Regions from separate parts of the Synechococcus sp. B60.1 genome, predicted to be linked through region 2. Evidence: predicted binding sites of a transcription regulator. Region 2 holds the regulator's gene; the other holds the start of a gene.
What was found. The regulator NtcA, encoded in region 2, controls nitrogen genes in cyanobacteria. The targets are predictions, from matches to a motif close to GTANCNNNNGNTAC.
Positions count from the first base shown of each region.

Region 1: a site for NtcA is predicted at 1,093-1,106, ahead of NW863_RS10660 (P-II family nitrogen regulator). Genes of this name have one in related genera too.

Region 1 is NZ_JANSJN010000099.1:3,132-9,520, reverse strand. Features, by position in the region: gene NW863_RS10665 (IctB family putative bicarbonate transporter) at 1-984, shown strand, start outside; gene NW863_RS10660 (P-II family nitrogen regulator) at 1,166-1,504, shown strand; gene NW863_RS10655 (ammonium transporter) at 1,634-3,040, shown strand; gene ispD (2-C-methyl-D-erythritol 4-phosphate cytidylyltransferase) at 3,164-3,871, shown strand; gene NW863_RS10645 (MATE family efflux transporter) at 3,868-5,292, opposite strand; gene cobM (precorrin-4 C(11)-methyltransferase) at 5,463-6,269, shown strand; partial or broken gene NW863_RS10635 (hypothetical protein) at 6,287-6,389, shown strand, end outside.
Region 2 is NZ_JANSJN010000042.1:166-8,040, forward strand. Features, by position in the region: partial or broken gene NW863_RS06345 (M61 family metallopeptidase) at 1-1,382, opposite strand, end outside; gene ntcA (global nitrogen regulator NtcA) at 1,622-2,296, shown strand; gene leuB (3-isopropylmalate dehydrogenase) at 2,422-3,567, opposite strand; gene petD (cytochrome b6-f complex subunit IV) at 3,742-4,254, opposite strand; gene petB (cytochrome b6) at 4,322-4,969, opposite strand; gene NW863_RS06370 (S41 family peptidase) at 5,177-6,490, shown strand; gene NW863_RS06375 (phycobiliprotein lyase) at 6,596-7,150, shown strand; gene NW863_RS06380 (hypothetical protein) at 7,163-7,684, shown strand; partial or broken gene NW863_RS06385 (hypothetical protein) at 7,867-7,875, shown strand, end outside.

The sequences.
Region 1 (6,389 bases), on a different contig from region 2:
CGTCTGCTGCGCCAACCCCAATTCCGAGATGGGATTGTTGGATCCCTGCTCTTGGTCAGCCTGGGGATGGGGATCTACGGCCTGCGGCAGTACTTTTACGGGGCGGCCGAACTGGCCACCTGGGTAGATCCAGAATCGGGCTTGGCGGGCCTGACACGGGTGTACAGCTTTCTGCGCAACCCTAACCTGTATGGGGGCTACCTGGTTCCCCTCCTCCCCTTGGGGCTGGCTGCCATTTGCCTCTGGCCGGGTTGGGGGATCAAGCTTCTGGTGGGGTTTACAACCGCCGTCAACCTTATCTGTCTGGGGCTGACCTACAGCCGCGGTGCCTGGATTGGGGGGCTGGCAGCGCTGGGGATGATGGCCCTGCTGCTGGCCCAATGGTACGCCCCCCGCCTGCCGGCCCGTTGGCAGCGCTGGACGGTGCCGGCTCTCTTGGGAGGGGGCGCAGCCGCGCTGCTGCTTGCCATCTTGACGGTACGCCCCTTGCGGCTACGGGCTCAGAGCCTCCTTTGGGGACGGCTAGATACCAGCAACAACTTTCGCCTCAACGTCTGGGCGGCGGTGCTGGAGATGATCCGCGACTTTCCCATCTTGGGGATCGGCCCTGGCAATGTCGCCTTCAACCGCGTCTATCCCCTCTACCAGCGGGGCAACTTCAGCGCCCTTGCAGCCTACTCGGTGCCGCTCCAGATTACCTTGGAGACGGGCTTAGTCGGATCCCTAGCTTTTGCTTGGTTCCTCCTGGTGCTCTGGGATCACGGCTGGAGAGGCTGGAAACGTTTACTTGCCTGCCGGGATCCCCAGGGCCTGTGGGTGGCGGCAGGTTTAGCAGCCTGCACCGGCATGATGGCCCACGGCCTGGTGGACACCATCTGGTACCGTCCCCAGGTGCAGATGCTGTGGTGGCTGGCAGTGGCCCTCGTCACAGCCAGTCTGGATTCTCCTCGATCCTCAACGGCCGGTGAAAGACTAAGCTCGTGAGATGCCAGCGCGAACTTCTTAAAAAGCTAAAGTAGCCCAGGCCTAGCCTTCTGGTCTTGACGAGAGCAAATCTAGAGTGGTAAGCATTCTCAGTAGAAGAACGAAAATGTATCTAGATTTACAATTTGCAGGTTTTAGTAGTGTTAGAAATTAGCGGGATTGTTGGGGATATGGGAGGCCAATGAAAAAGATCGAGGCTATAATTCGGCCCTTCAAGCTGGATGAGGTGAAAATTGCCCTGGTCAATGCCGGAATTGTCGGCATGACAGTGAGCGAAGTGCGGGGTTTTGGTCGGCAAAAAGGACAAACCGAGCGCTATCGGGGATCCGAGTACACGGTAGAGTTCCTGCAAAAGCTGAAGGTGGAGATCGTGGTCGAAGACGACCTGGTGGACACGGTGGTGGAGAAGCTGATCGCGGCGGCTCGCACCGGCGAAATCGGGGACGGCAAGATTTTCATCAGCCCTGTCGAGAAAACCATTCGCATCCGTACCGGCGAACTCAACCAAGACGCCCTGTAAAGCAGGGAAGGTCTTGGAGCCTGGGTAGCTCGATCCGAGTCCCAGGCTGGCTTGCAGTGGGCAAATGAGGGATCTTTGCCCCAGTTAATGCGTTGTAAAAGTACCGTCACTTTAGGTGAGTCGAAAAGCATGTCTACAAGGATGATCCAAAGACTCAAAGGCCAAGCACTGCAGTGGCTTTGGCAACCAGCTCAGGGGGGCCTAACTGCTGCTCTGACGATTTCGCTGGTTTTCCTGTTGGGTCAGGAGAGCGCCTTCGCTCAGGACGCGGAAGTCGTACAGAAACATGCTGACATTGTCTGGACGCTGGTGGGGGCAGCCTTGGTGTTCTTCATGCAGGCGGGGTTCGCCATGGTGGAGACGGGCTTTACCCGCGCCAAGAATGCCGCCAACATTATGATGAAAAACCTGATGGACTTTTGCATGGGCTGTTGCGCCTTTTGGTTCATCGGGTTTGGCCTGATGTTTGGAGAAAATACTGGCTTCTTTGGCCGGAGCTGGTTTGCTTTCAGTTGGCAGCAAGCCCACGAAGCAGGGGACTGGCCTTTTACATTCTTCGTCTTCCAGATGGTGTTTGCCGCCACCGCTGCCACCATTGTTTCCGGGGCCATGGCGGAGCGCACCAAGTTCGTGGCCTACCTCATCTACTCTGTCGTCATCTCTGGGCTGATCTACCCCATCTCGGGGGGCTGGGCTTGGAATGGGCTGTTTGGCGACTACAACGGTGGCACCAGCGGCTGGCTGGAAGATCTGGGCTTCATCGACTTTGCCGGTTCGGGCGTAGTGCATTTGGTGGGGGGCGCTTCCGCCTTAGCCGGGGCCATGGTGCTTGGCCCTCGCATCGGCAAGTACGGCCCCAACGGAGAGCCACGGGCGATTCCCGGCCACAACCTGCCTCTGGGGATGTTGGGGGTGTTTATCCTCACCTTGGGTTGGATTGGGTTCAACGCCGGCTCGACCACAGCCGCCAGCCCCGATATCGGCTGGATTGCCATGAACACGCTGCTGGCAGCTTCGGCAGGGGCTATTGGGGCGATGATCACCTGCTGGGTGCATTTTGGCAAGCCGGATATGACCTTTGCCGCCAACGGGGTGCTGGCCGGCTTGGTAGGGATCACTGCTCCTTGCAACACTGTCCACCCTCTGGGAGCTTTGATCATCGGTTCGGTGGCCGGGATCCTGGTGGTCATCTCGGCGGTGATTCTGGATACGGTGCTGAAGATTGACGACCCGGTGGGCGCCGTTTCGGTACACGGCACCTGTGGTATTTGGGGGGTGTTGGCAGCAGGGATCCCTTGGTTTGCCCACGCCAACTCAGGGGTGACCTGGGCGCAATTTGGGGTACAAGTTGTGGGCGCTCTAGCCTATTTCTTCTGGCCTTTCATCACCTGCTTGATCCTGTTTTTGATCCTCAAGGCAACCGTTGGCCTGCGCACCAGTGCTGAAGAGGAGCTGGCCGGCTTGGATGTGGGCGAGCATGGTAACGTGGCCTACCCGGATTTTGTGATTGCTTCTGCCGAGTTGGACCAACCTTGAGGCGGCACCCCGGCTCTGAAGGGGATCCAGCGGCACCAATCGCCACTGTCAACGATGAGGAGGGCCAAGCCTGGCCCTCCCTGGCTGTAAACTGGGATGCGGTTGGATGCACTTTTGGATCCCATGCACCTGTTGATCCCGGCGGCTGGCAGCGGCAAGCGAATGGGGGCGGCGGTCAACAAGCTGTTGTTGCCACTTTTGGGTCAGCCTGTCCTGGCTTGGACGTTGCGGGCGGCAGATCGGGCGCATTCCATCGAGTGGATTGGCATTCTCTCCCAACCCGGCGACTGGCCGGCCATGGAGCAGATCCTGGCGTCCATCGAGCTGTCCACGCCGGTGCAGCTTCTGCAAGGAGGGGTGACGCGGCAGGAGTCGGTTTACAGGGGGGTGGAGTATCTCTATGGGCTGGGAACGGTGGAACGGGTGTTGATTCACGATGGGGCCCGCTGCCTGGCCACCTCTGAGTTGTTCGATCGCTGCAGCGCCGCCTTGGAGCAAGTGGACGGCTTGATTGCCGCGATCCCTGTCAAAGACACGATTAAAGTAACCGCAAGCGGCCCCAAGGGGATCCAAATCGAATCGACACCGGAGCGTAGCCGGCTGTGGGCAGCCCAAACGCCCCAGGGCTTTCGCCTGTCGCTGTTGTGGCAAGCCCATCGGGAGGCACTGGCCCAGGGGTGGCAGGTAACCGATGACGCAGCCCTATTCGAGAAGCTGGGTTGGCCGGTTTACATCGTGGAAGGGGAGGAGTCTAATCTGAAGTTAACCACCCCCTGGGATCTGGTGCTGGCCAAGCAAATTCTACAGCAGCGCCTCGATCCGGCGCGCTAGCCCAACTCACTATGGCGGTGGCCCTGCCGCAGAGCCGCCTTCTGCCACACCCGACTGCGCCAGCGGCTGAGCAACAGGCTGGCCAAGCCGGCGACATAGATCAGCATGGCCAACCAGCCCCCCACAGCCCCCCATCCCAACCCCGGCAGAAAAGGGATCCAGCTTTGGGGAAAGATCAGTATTTGCGCCAAAGGCAAGAAAAAGAGCCAGCTCATCCCGAGCATGATCGCCATGGGTGCCCGCACATCTCCCGCGCCGCGCAGGCATCCCACTGCAGAGAAGTTGATGCCATCGAAGAGAAACGAGACTCCGATGATCCGCAGCAGCCTCCCCCCCAGATGCAGAATTGCTGCGGCGTTGGCGTCTTTCCCTGTAACGAATAGGCCGAGCAGGGCTTGCCCAAAAAGCGCCAGCCCGCCGCCGATCACAGCCATGTAGCCGAGCGTCCAGCCCATCACGGCATTTCCCAAGCGCATTGCCCAAGCTGGCTGACCGGCGCCAATAGCCTGGCCCACTAGCACCGTGGCCGATTGTTCCAGGCCGATGGCTGGCAAATAGGCAAAGCGAGACAACATCAGACACAGGTGGGCCGTTGCCCCCTCCACAGCCCCCAACTGGCCTAGCATCAACTGAAACACCGTGAAGGAGCTCATATCCGCCAAAGCGTAGATCCCAATCGGCAGGCCCAATCTCAGCAATGGCCGCAACGGTTTCCAGCCCGTGCGCCAGGTTTGCCGCGTAGCGTAGTCGCGGTGGATCCAAGCTGAGAGAAACACCAGCAGGTAGAGGGTCAGCTCCCCATATTCCGACAGGATTGTGCCCCAGGCGGCTCCAGCGATCCCCCAGTCCAAGCCGAAAATGAATAGGGTATTGAGGATGCTGTTGAGCAACACGCTCCAGCCACTCACCCAGAGAGTGATCCAGGTGCGGCCAATGCCGTTAAAAAAACCCGACAAGGCAAAGGTGCCCAAGAGGGCAGAGCCTCCCCAAACGCGAATTTGCCAATAGGCCGCTGCTTGCTCCGCCACCCCCGGCGGCAGGGGCAGCCCTCCATACAGCAAGCCTCCCAACAGCGACAAGAGACCGCACAGGGGAAATAGGCCCAACCCCAGCCCCACTCCCGACCAAGCATAGCGAGAGGCCCCCTTTGGATCTCCGCTGGCGTAGGTTTGCGCCACCAAGGTTTGCACTGCTCGCCCCAGACTCAGGAAGGGGGTCAAGGCCACCTGGGTGGGCAGCCAGGCGGCGTTCATCCCGGCCAAGGCTTGGCTGGAGATTTGACCAATAAACCAAGTGTCGGTTATGCCCATCAGCGCCTGGATGCCAGCGCTGAGCACCAAGGGCATCGCCAACCTCAGCACAACCCCATGATCCACCCGTGGGATCCCTCGGGCATCTAGCCGTTGCGCAATGCCCCTCACACCCTTTCCCTCCTCTGTGCTGCGCAACAACAGGCAACCTCTCGACTGAGCTGTCTGTATGCTATTATACTACAGAGATAATACGGACTGGAGCGAGGGAGGGATCCCTTCCCACCTTTGGGAGATTAGCTGCTGTTAGGATGCTGGCTGCTGGGGCGAGAGGAGAGCGGATGAGCGAGCAGACTTCATCCTACTGGCCTGTCCACATTGTCGGCGCCGGCCCCGGGGATCCTGAGCTGATTACCCTGCGGGGCCAGAGAGTACTCGCGGAAGCAGATGTAGTATTCTACACAGGTTCTTTGGTGCCGGAGGGGCTGCTGACCCATTGTCGCCCTGGGGTGGAGGCCATCGATACACGCGCTTTCACCTTGGAAACGCTGCTGCCTCAGATGGTGGAGCGGGTCAAGGCAGGGCTGCGGGTGGTGCGGCTGCAGGATGGGGATCCGTCTCTTTACGGTGCTCTGCACGAGTTGCTGATTCGGCTGGCGGAGGCTGGGATCCCCTTTGAGATCGTGCCGGGGGTGAGCGCCTTTCAACTGGCAGCCGCCCGTTTGCAAGTGGAGCTAACGGTGCCGGAGCTGGTGCAGACGATCATCCTCACCCGCGCCAGTGGCCGGACGCGTGTGCCGGCAGCGGAAGCCCTGGCCAGTCTGGCGGCTCACCGCGCCTCTCTGTGTCTCTACCTGAGCGCCCGCCATGTGGAACAAGCCCAGGCGGATCTAATGACCCACTATCCTGCCGATACCCCGGTGGCCATTTGCTACCGTCTGGGCTGGCCGGACGAGCGGATCTGGCTGGGATCCCTGGCGGAGATGGCAGCCCTCACGCGGCAAGCCGGCCTGGAACGCACCGTGCTCTACCTCATCAGTCCCGCCCTACGGGGCTTGGCAGGAGCCGGCTCGGCCCGCTCGCGGCTCTACAGCCCTGACCACGCCCACCTCTTCCGCCCCAAAATTGGCCGGCGGGCCCATTTGTAACAGCCTCTTTCAGTATATTGACGGATGACGGCAGGCTGAAGATAATAAGGCAGCACGATGAGGCCAGAGGCTTTGACTGCTGGCTACAAGGCGCTCCTCTTCCTCAAGAGAAGTGGATTT
Region 2 (7,875 bases):
TCTGTACCTTCCACGTAGGCAGCGAAAAAGTGGCCAAGATTGGCGCCGGCTACCCGCTCAAAGGCCTCCCGCAGGTCTTGGTGGGTGTAGCCTTTCTCAAACCGGCCAAAGCGCTGCCACAAATCCTGCATGGCCGTGTCCAGGGATCCCTGGCCCCCCGAAAGGTGGCGAATGTGCAGATCCAGCAGCCAGCAGACCAAAGCGCCCTTGAGGTAATAAGAAACCTGGCTGTTGAGGCTATTTTCGTGGGGACGGTAGAGTTTGATCCAAGCGTCGAAACTGGATTCCTGCAGCGATTGCACGGCCCGACCCGGAGTGCGCTGCAGCCGGCCAATTTGCTCGGCCAGGATCTGCAAAAAATCTTTGGCGCTGAGGATCCCTGCCCGCAGCAAGATGACATTTTCGTAGTAGCTGGTTGCCCCCTCGCAAAACCAGAGGCAGTCCACGTAATTTTCTTGGTTGTAGTTAATTTTCTCCAAAGCCAGAGGGCGCAGCCGCTTGACGTTCCAAGCATGGAAAAGCTCGTGGGCCAGCAGAGCCAAAAAGCGGCGATAGGACTGGGGCTGATGCAGCTCCAGCCCAGAATAATTAAGGGTGGTGCTGTACTTGTGCTCTAGGCCGCCAAATCCCCCTGGCGACAAATGCACAATAAACCAGTAGCGGTCGTAGGGCAACCCGCCAAAAAACGCTGCAGTGGCCCGGACAATTTTCTCGGCATCGGCCACCGCTTGCTCCAAATCCAGGGTGCCTGCTCCCCAGACCACGAAGTAATGCGGGATCCCTTCCACTGCAAACGACCGCAACTGGTGCAGGCCCACCTCTACCGGACTATCCACCAGCTCGTCGTAGTCTGCCGCCACAAAAGACTGGCCGGAAGCAGGATCCTCAGAAGAAGAAATCAAAGGTCGCAAACTGGTGGCGATGCGCCAATCTGGCTTGGGAGGGATCACCGTCAAGGTGTAGGGTTCCCGCTCGCGACCGGGCACATAGAAAAAGAGCGCCGCCCCGTTGAAGTAGGCGTGGGTGAGATCCAAATGGTTGGTGCGCACCGTCAGCTCATAGGCATAGACCCGATAGCGAACCTTCACAGCCGAACAGCGGGGCGGCTCGATCTCCCAAGTGTTCTTATCTACCTTCCGCCAGGCCAAAGGGATCCCTTGCTCCGTTGCCGCCTGAAACTCTTGCACATGGCGGGCATATTCCCGCACCAGGTAGGATCCCGGCGTCCACACCGGCAGCCGCAGTTGCAGAGGCGCTTCTGGATCCACCTCTTGGAGTAGTTCCACCTCCAGCAGATGATTGGCCGGCTCCGGCATCCGTACTGTGAAGTGCTGACGGCTCGGTTGAGAAGGTGTGGCCACAGCCGCCTCCGGGATCCCCATAAAACCCCTCCAATCGATTACGGCCCCCGCCCCTGGTCCTGGATTCGCTGCTGGACAAGAGACGAGACTTTAAAAATGTAGCTCCTGCTACAAAGGTATCCGGGCAGAACCTTTTAGCTTAGGATAATCTTGCCCCTAGGGTAATTTTCCAGTCAACAGGAATACGGTGCGCCCCAAATCTCCCGATCTGATTTATAGGTTGATCTTAGGTATAAACTGGCTTTAAAAGGTTGACGAATATGGTGGTGGCCATCGCGGAAAAATCTCTGATTGCAGCCTTCAAACAGTTAGGAGGGCCTCACCATCCTCCGGTTATCGAAACGTTTGAACGCGGTAAGACCATCTTCTTCCCTGGAGATCCGGCGGAGCGGGTTTACTTTTTGGTGAAAGGAGCTGTCAAGCTCTCACGGGTCTACGAAATGGGGGAAGAAATTACCGTTGCTCTCCTGCGGGAAAACAGCATTTTTGGGGTGCTCTCCTTCATCACGGGGCAGCGCTCCGACCGCTTCTATCACGCGGTGGCCTTTACCCGCGTCGAGCTACTCTCTCTGCCCATCGAACAGGTGGAAAAATCGCTGCGGGAGAACGCTGAGCTGGCCATGCTGCTGCTCAAGAGCTTGGCTTCTCGCATCCTGCAGACAGAGATGATGATTGAAACACTGGCTCACCGCGACATGGGATCCCGCCTGGTCAGCTTTCTACTGATCCTCTGCCGCGACTTCGGGGTGCCCGGCCCCAATGGAGTCACCATCGATCTCAAGCTCTCTCACCAGGCTATTGCGGAAGCGATTGGCTCAACCCGTGTCACCATCACGCGTCTGTTGGGGGAGCTGCGCAAGAAGAACTACATTTCCATCCACAAGAAAAAGATCACCGTCCACGACCCGATGCAGCTTGGCCATCGCTTTGCCTAAGGGAAGAAGCTGGCCCGCGGACGTTTCCAAGAATTTCCAATAAAGAGTAATAGCAGTGCCACCGTTCGTCGGGACAATCCCTCCCTCTGGGAGAGGGGTAGCCGCGCCAGCAAGGGAACCCCCACTCAACCGCCGGCGGCTGAGGGCGATCCTTGGGGGGAGGCTTGCTGCTGGGCCAGAGCAGCCAAGATCTTTTCTCCCATCTCGCGGCAGCCTACGAGGGTCATCCCCTCCGAGTAGATGTCGGCGGTACGGTAGCCCTGGGCCAAAACTGCCTCGACAGCCTGCTCGATGCGGTCGGCAGCTTGGGGCTGATCCAAAGAGTAGCGTAGCAGCATTGCCCCAGAGAGCACCTGGGCAAGAGGGTTGGCCTTGTCTTGTCCGGCAATATCGGGGGCTGACCCGTGTACTGGTTCGTATACCCCAGGGCCAGAGGATCCCAAAGAGGCAGAGGGCAACATGCCGATGGATCCAGTCAGCATCGCTGCCTCATCGGAAAGAATATCCCCGAAGAGGTTCTCCGTGAGAATGACGTCAAACTGCTTCGGCCAGCGCACCAACTGCATGGCAGCGTTATCGACGTACAGGTGGGAAAGCTCCACGTCGGGGTACTCAGCCGCAATGGCGGTAACCCGCTCCCGCCACAGTTGCGACACTTCCAGGACATTGGCCTTATCCACTGAGCAGAGCTTGCGCCGTCGCTTGCGAGCCAGTTCAAAGGCCACGCGGGCAATGCGATCCACCTCGGCCTCGCTGTAGGCCATGGTGTTTACACCCCGCCGGGATCCCGTGGCATCTGTGAAGATCCCTTTGGGTTGGCCGAAGTAGATGCCGCCGGTGAGCTCGCGCACCACCACCAGGTCGATCCCGGCGATCACCTCTGGCTTGAGGGAAGAGGCCTCCACCAGTTGCGGAAAGATCTTCACCGGGCGCAAGTTGGCAAACAGCCCCAAGCCAGCCCGCAAGCCCAACAAAGCCCGCTCAGGACGCTTCTCCCGCGGCAGGGTGTCGTACTTAAAGTCGCCAACCGCCGCCAAGTAAACAGCATCGCTCTCCTGGGCCATTTTCAAGGTCTCTGGGGGCAAGGGATCCCCAGTGGCTTCGTAGGCTGCTCCACCAATTAGGCCCTCCTGCCACTGGAGGGAAAACCCCATCTGAGCGGCCACTGCATCCAAAACCGCCCGCCCCACCTGCATGATTTCAGGGCCGATGCCATCTCCGGCCAGGGCAGTAATCCGATAGGTTCGAGCAGCAGAGGAAGGAACGCTCATGGGCGGTCACGGTAAGAGAAGTGCGTAGCGATATTACCATCCCTTTGCCCACAGGTTTGCCGAAAAGTCCCCCAGGAAAGTTCTCCGAATCTCAATAAAAAAGTGCAGCTCGGCCATCAGCCTGCTGCACTTAGAGCTATCAACCCACAAAAACTAGAAAAGATATTCCGCTCTCTAGAACAGGCCCAGGGTGACCCACTTATCCAGAGGCAAGGTGGCGCCGATGCCCAAATAGAGGGTGACCAGGGTGCCGATCAAAAACACCGTCGTTGCTACGGGGCGGCGCAGCGGATTCTGGAACTTGTTGACGTTTTCGATGAAGGGCACAAACAGAAGGCCGACCGGAATGGCCGACATCAGGGCAATGCCCAGCAGCTTGTTGGGAGCAATGCGCAAAATGTGAAACGCGGGGTAGAGATACCACTCTGGCAGAATTTCCAGCGGCGTGGCAAAAGGATCCGCCGGCTCGCCCACCCCCGCCGGATCCATGACCGCCAGGCCGACAATCACGCCGATGGTGCCTAGGATCACCACCGGGAACATAAAGAGCAAGTCGTTGGGCCAAGCGGGCTCACCGTAGGTCATGTGGCCCATGTTTTTCTTCAGCTTGGCCAAAACTTTGGGGTTGTCCAGGTCAACTTTGCGTGTAATGACCTCAGTTGCTATTACTTGCTTCGAGACAGGCATAGCCGTTCTCCTTGTCTGGGGTAAAAAGGCTTAGCAAGAGGAACTTGGGGATCGAACCGGCCTGGGATCACAAGGGTCCAGAAATGCCCTGGCGGCGGATCATCAGAAAGTGCATAGTCATGAAGACCGCTGTCAGCCAAGGCAACACAAAGGTGTGCAGGCTGTAGAAACGGGTGAGGGTGGCTTGGCCAACGGCCTCGCCGCCCCGGATAAGCTGGACTAGGGCATCACCCACCACCGGAATGGCACTGGGCACGCCGGAGACGATCTTGACCGCCCAGTAGCCCACTTGATCCCAAGGCAGGGAGTAACCCGTAACCCCAAAGGAAACTGTCAGTACTGCCAAGATTACACCGGTTACCCAGGTCAGCTCGCGCGGCTTCTTAAACCCACCGGTTAGGTAAACCCGGAAGGTGTGTAGAATCATCATCAACACCATCATAGAAGCACTCCAGCGGTGGATGGAGCGCAGCAGCCAGCCAAAGTTGACCTGGGTCATGATGTAGTTGACCGATTCAAAAGCCTCGGCCACCGTCGGACGGTAGTAAAACGTCATGGCAAAGCCGGTGGCAAACTGAATGAGGAAGCACACCAGCGTGATGCCGCCGAGGCAGTAGAAGATGTTAACGTGGGGCGGAATAAATTTTCCGGTTGCGTCATCGACGAAAGGCGTGATCTCCAGCCGCTCGTCTAGCCAGTCGTAAACTTTGCTCATGATGCCTGCAATTTTTAGAGTTGGATATCCAGGGGGGGACGGGCCCACTCCACACAGCACTGTAACATAACTCGTTAACACGATCATGAAGTCGGGCTCAGCTTTGACACAGGGATCCCTATCCCAGCAGCCCAAACGCCTGCTGATGTCTCATCTTGTTCACGCTTCTTAGTATTTCTTAACTTCTTCCTTAGTCAAGATCCTCCGATGATTGCGCAGAAGCCGAGATCTGGGGAAAGCAGTTGGAGAGGGTTGGGGATCGGATGGGCGTTACGCCAGGCTGTCCGAGTCTTGTTGTTGGGGTGCCTGCTCTGGGCGGGCCTGAGCCTTGGCGCCTGTCAGGTGCAGGCCAGCCGCTGGGGGGAAGAGCAGCAACTGCTGGCCCAGGCTTGGGCCTATGTGGATCGGGCCTATGTGGATCCGGAGTTCAACGGGCAGAACTGGTGGCAGGTGCGGCAGCGCTTTCTCTCTCGGCCCCTCCAGGATCGGCAAGAGACCTACCGGGCCATTGAGGAGATGCTGGCAACGCTGGGGGATCCCTACACGCGCTTTTTGGATCGGGAGCACTACCTCAGCCTGCAGACTTCTACGGCTGGGGAGCTGAGCGGTGTCGGCCTCCAGATTGCCATCGACGAGCAGGGAGCGGTGCGGGTCATTGCCCCAATGGAGGGGACTCCTGCCGAGCGGGCGGGGATCCAACCTCAGGATGAGATCCTGGCGGTGGATCAGGTGCCAGTAGCAGGCCTGAGCCTGGACGAGGTGGCCGAACGGATGCGGGGTCCCAGTGGCACTCCGGTCAGTCTGCGGCTGAAGCGGCAGGAGCGCATTTGGGAGGTGGAGCTGGTGCGCCAGTCCATCCTGATCAACCCGGTGCGCACCGGTTTTTTCAAGCTGCCCCAGGGGGAGGTAGCCTACATCCGCCTCAGCCAGTTTAACGGCAATGCCGCCGCTCAAGTGCGTCAGGCCATCCAGGCCGCAGAAGCGCGAGGAGTGCAGGGCTACATCCTCGATCTGCGCAACAACCCCGGAGGGCTATTGCAGGCGGCCATTGAGATCGCCCGCTTCTGGATCCCCAAAGGCGACATCGTGCGGGTGACGGATCGCTATGGCATTCAGGACAGCATTCCCGCCACCGGCGAAGTTCTCACAGCAGCCCCCTTGGTTGTCTTAGTAAACCAGGGCAGTGCCAGTGCCAGCGAAGTCTTGGCGGGGGCGTTGCAGGACAGCGGGCGGGCACAACTGGTGGGAACGCGCACCTTCGGCAAGGGGCTGATCCAATCCCTGCTGGAGCTGGCGGACGGCTCCGGGCTGGCCGTGACCACTGCCAAATACCTCACCCCCAACGGCCACGACATTCACCGCCAAGGGATCCAGCCGGATGTGATGGTGGCCGAGGGCCCTCTTCCCCTAACGGCAGAAACCCTGGGCGGCCCTGAGGATGGGCAGTTGCAGCGGGCTTTGGAGGTGTTGGGGTCAACTTTGGCCGTGGCCCAGGGGATCCCAGCGGCAGCCAATACCTGAGGTGAGGAAGGGGGGCAGGGGGGTCTATCATCTCCGGCGGGGATGGGCGGGCCTATTTGTCTGCAATTCGTTTTAGGATTGGGTTGAGCTGTCAGTCGCTCTGGCATGAACGCCCTCCAGCAATTTCACTACTTCTTTAACTGTTGCATTGGCGCCTGGCACACCGAGCGCACCTACCACTACTTGGATCGCGGGGAGGTGGAGCGCTCCCGCACGGAGTTCACCATTCGCACCCTCACCCCTGAGCTTAAGGAGAAGGTGCTGAGGGACAACAACTACCCCAACCACGGCGTCGACGGCTTCTTGGGCTTCCACCTTGCCTTTGAGACTGTCTCTGAAAAGGGAGAGGAGGTGGGGCAAGAGCTGAACATGCTGTTTGTGCCCCGGCGAGAGAGCGCCCGTGGTCTTGAAGGTGACTATCTGCGCGATCGCGCCTATGAAGAGGAGCGGCCCATGGTGGCCGACTTCCGCTTTGATCCGCAATCCCTGCAACTGGTGATGACCACCACCTACACCCGCGTCGTTGCTGTGGATACCATCACCCTGCTCAACCCGCGCCTGCGCCTGCGGCAGATCCTCACCTACCAACGCCCCCCTCACGGTCAGCCCCTAGAGGAGCTGCTGCTGGTGGGGTTTGGGGTGGAGCAAAAGCTCACCTAGGGGGGTTTATCGGTGGAGCCGGAGTTGATCCCTCCCGAAGACTTGCGCCTGCCCCAGCATTTGGCCCGGATTCAGGCCAGCTTTGAGCGGGGACAATACCGCCAGGCTCTGGAACAGGTGAAACAGGCCCAAAGCCGCTACCCGCAAGCGGGCAAGCTGCGGCTCTGGCAGGCCTTGGCCCAGGAGGCCCTTGGAGAGAGCCAGGAGGCGATCCGCTTGGTGCAAACCTTGCTGGGCAACCCGGATCCGGAGGTCGCTCAACAGGCCCGCTACGTGTTGGGCATCTGGCAGGCACCTCGTCTGCGGCGACCAGCAGAGTGGTTGCTCGAAATCCCAGATCTCAGCCACCTGGAAGAGGCCAAGCCGGGGGAACGCCGTCTGGTCTATGAGCGCCTCCGCCGTCCAGCTTCCCTGCCGAAAGTCGCTGATCCCAGCCGCAGCGAGGCTGCTCCCCCCTTGAATACCCAACGGCTGACGTGGGTGTTGATCGGGATCCTCTTCGCTCTGCTGGTGGCGATGGCCTGGCTGCCCTAGCCCAGCCCTGGGTTGGTGCAGAGACAGGCCGCCTGACCCAAAAGCAGCAACAGCCGCCCTCGTCGCCCCTGAGTTGAAGAGAGATACTGGGAATAGGGATGGCTGTAACCCTTGGCTGCAGATGCTGGGCGAGCGTCCCAGTCGGATCCCGGGCAACAGTAGGTAACCAGCGGAGGTTGAGAGTGGCTACA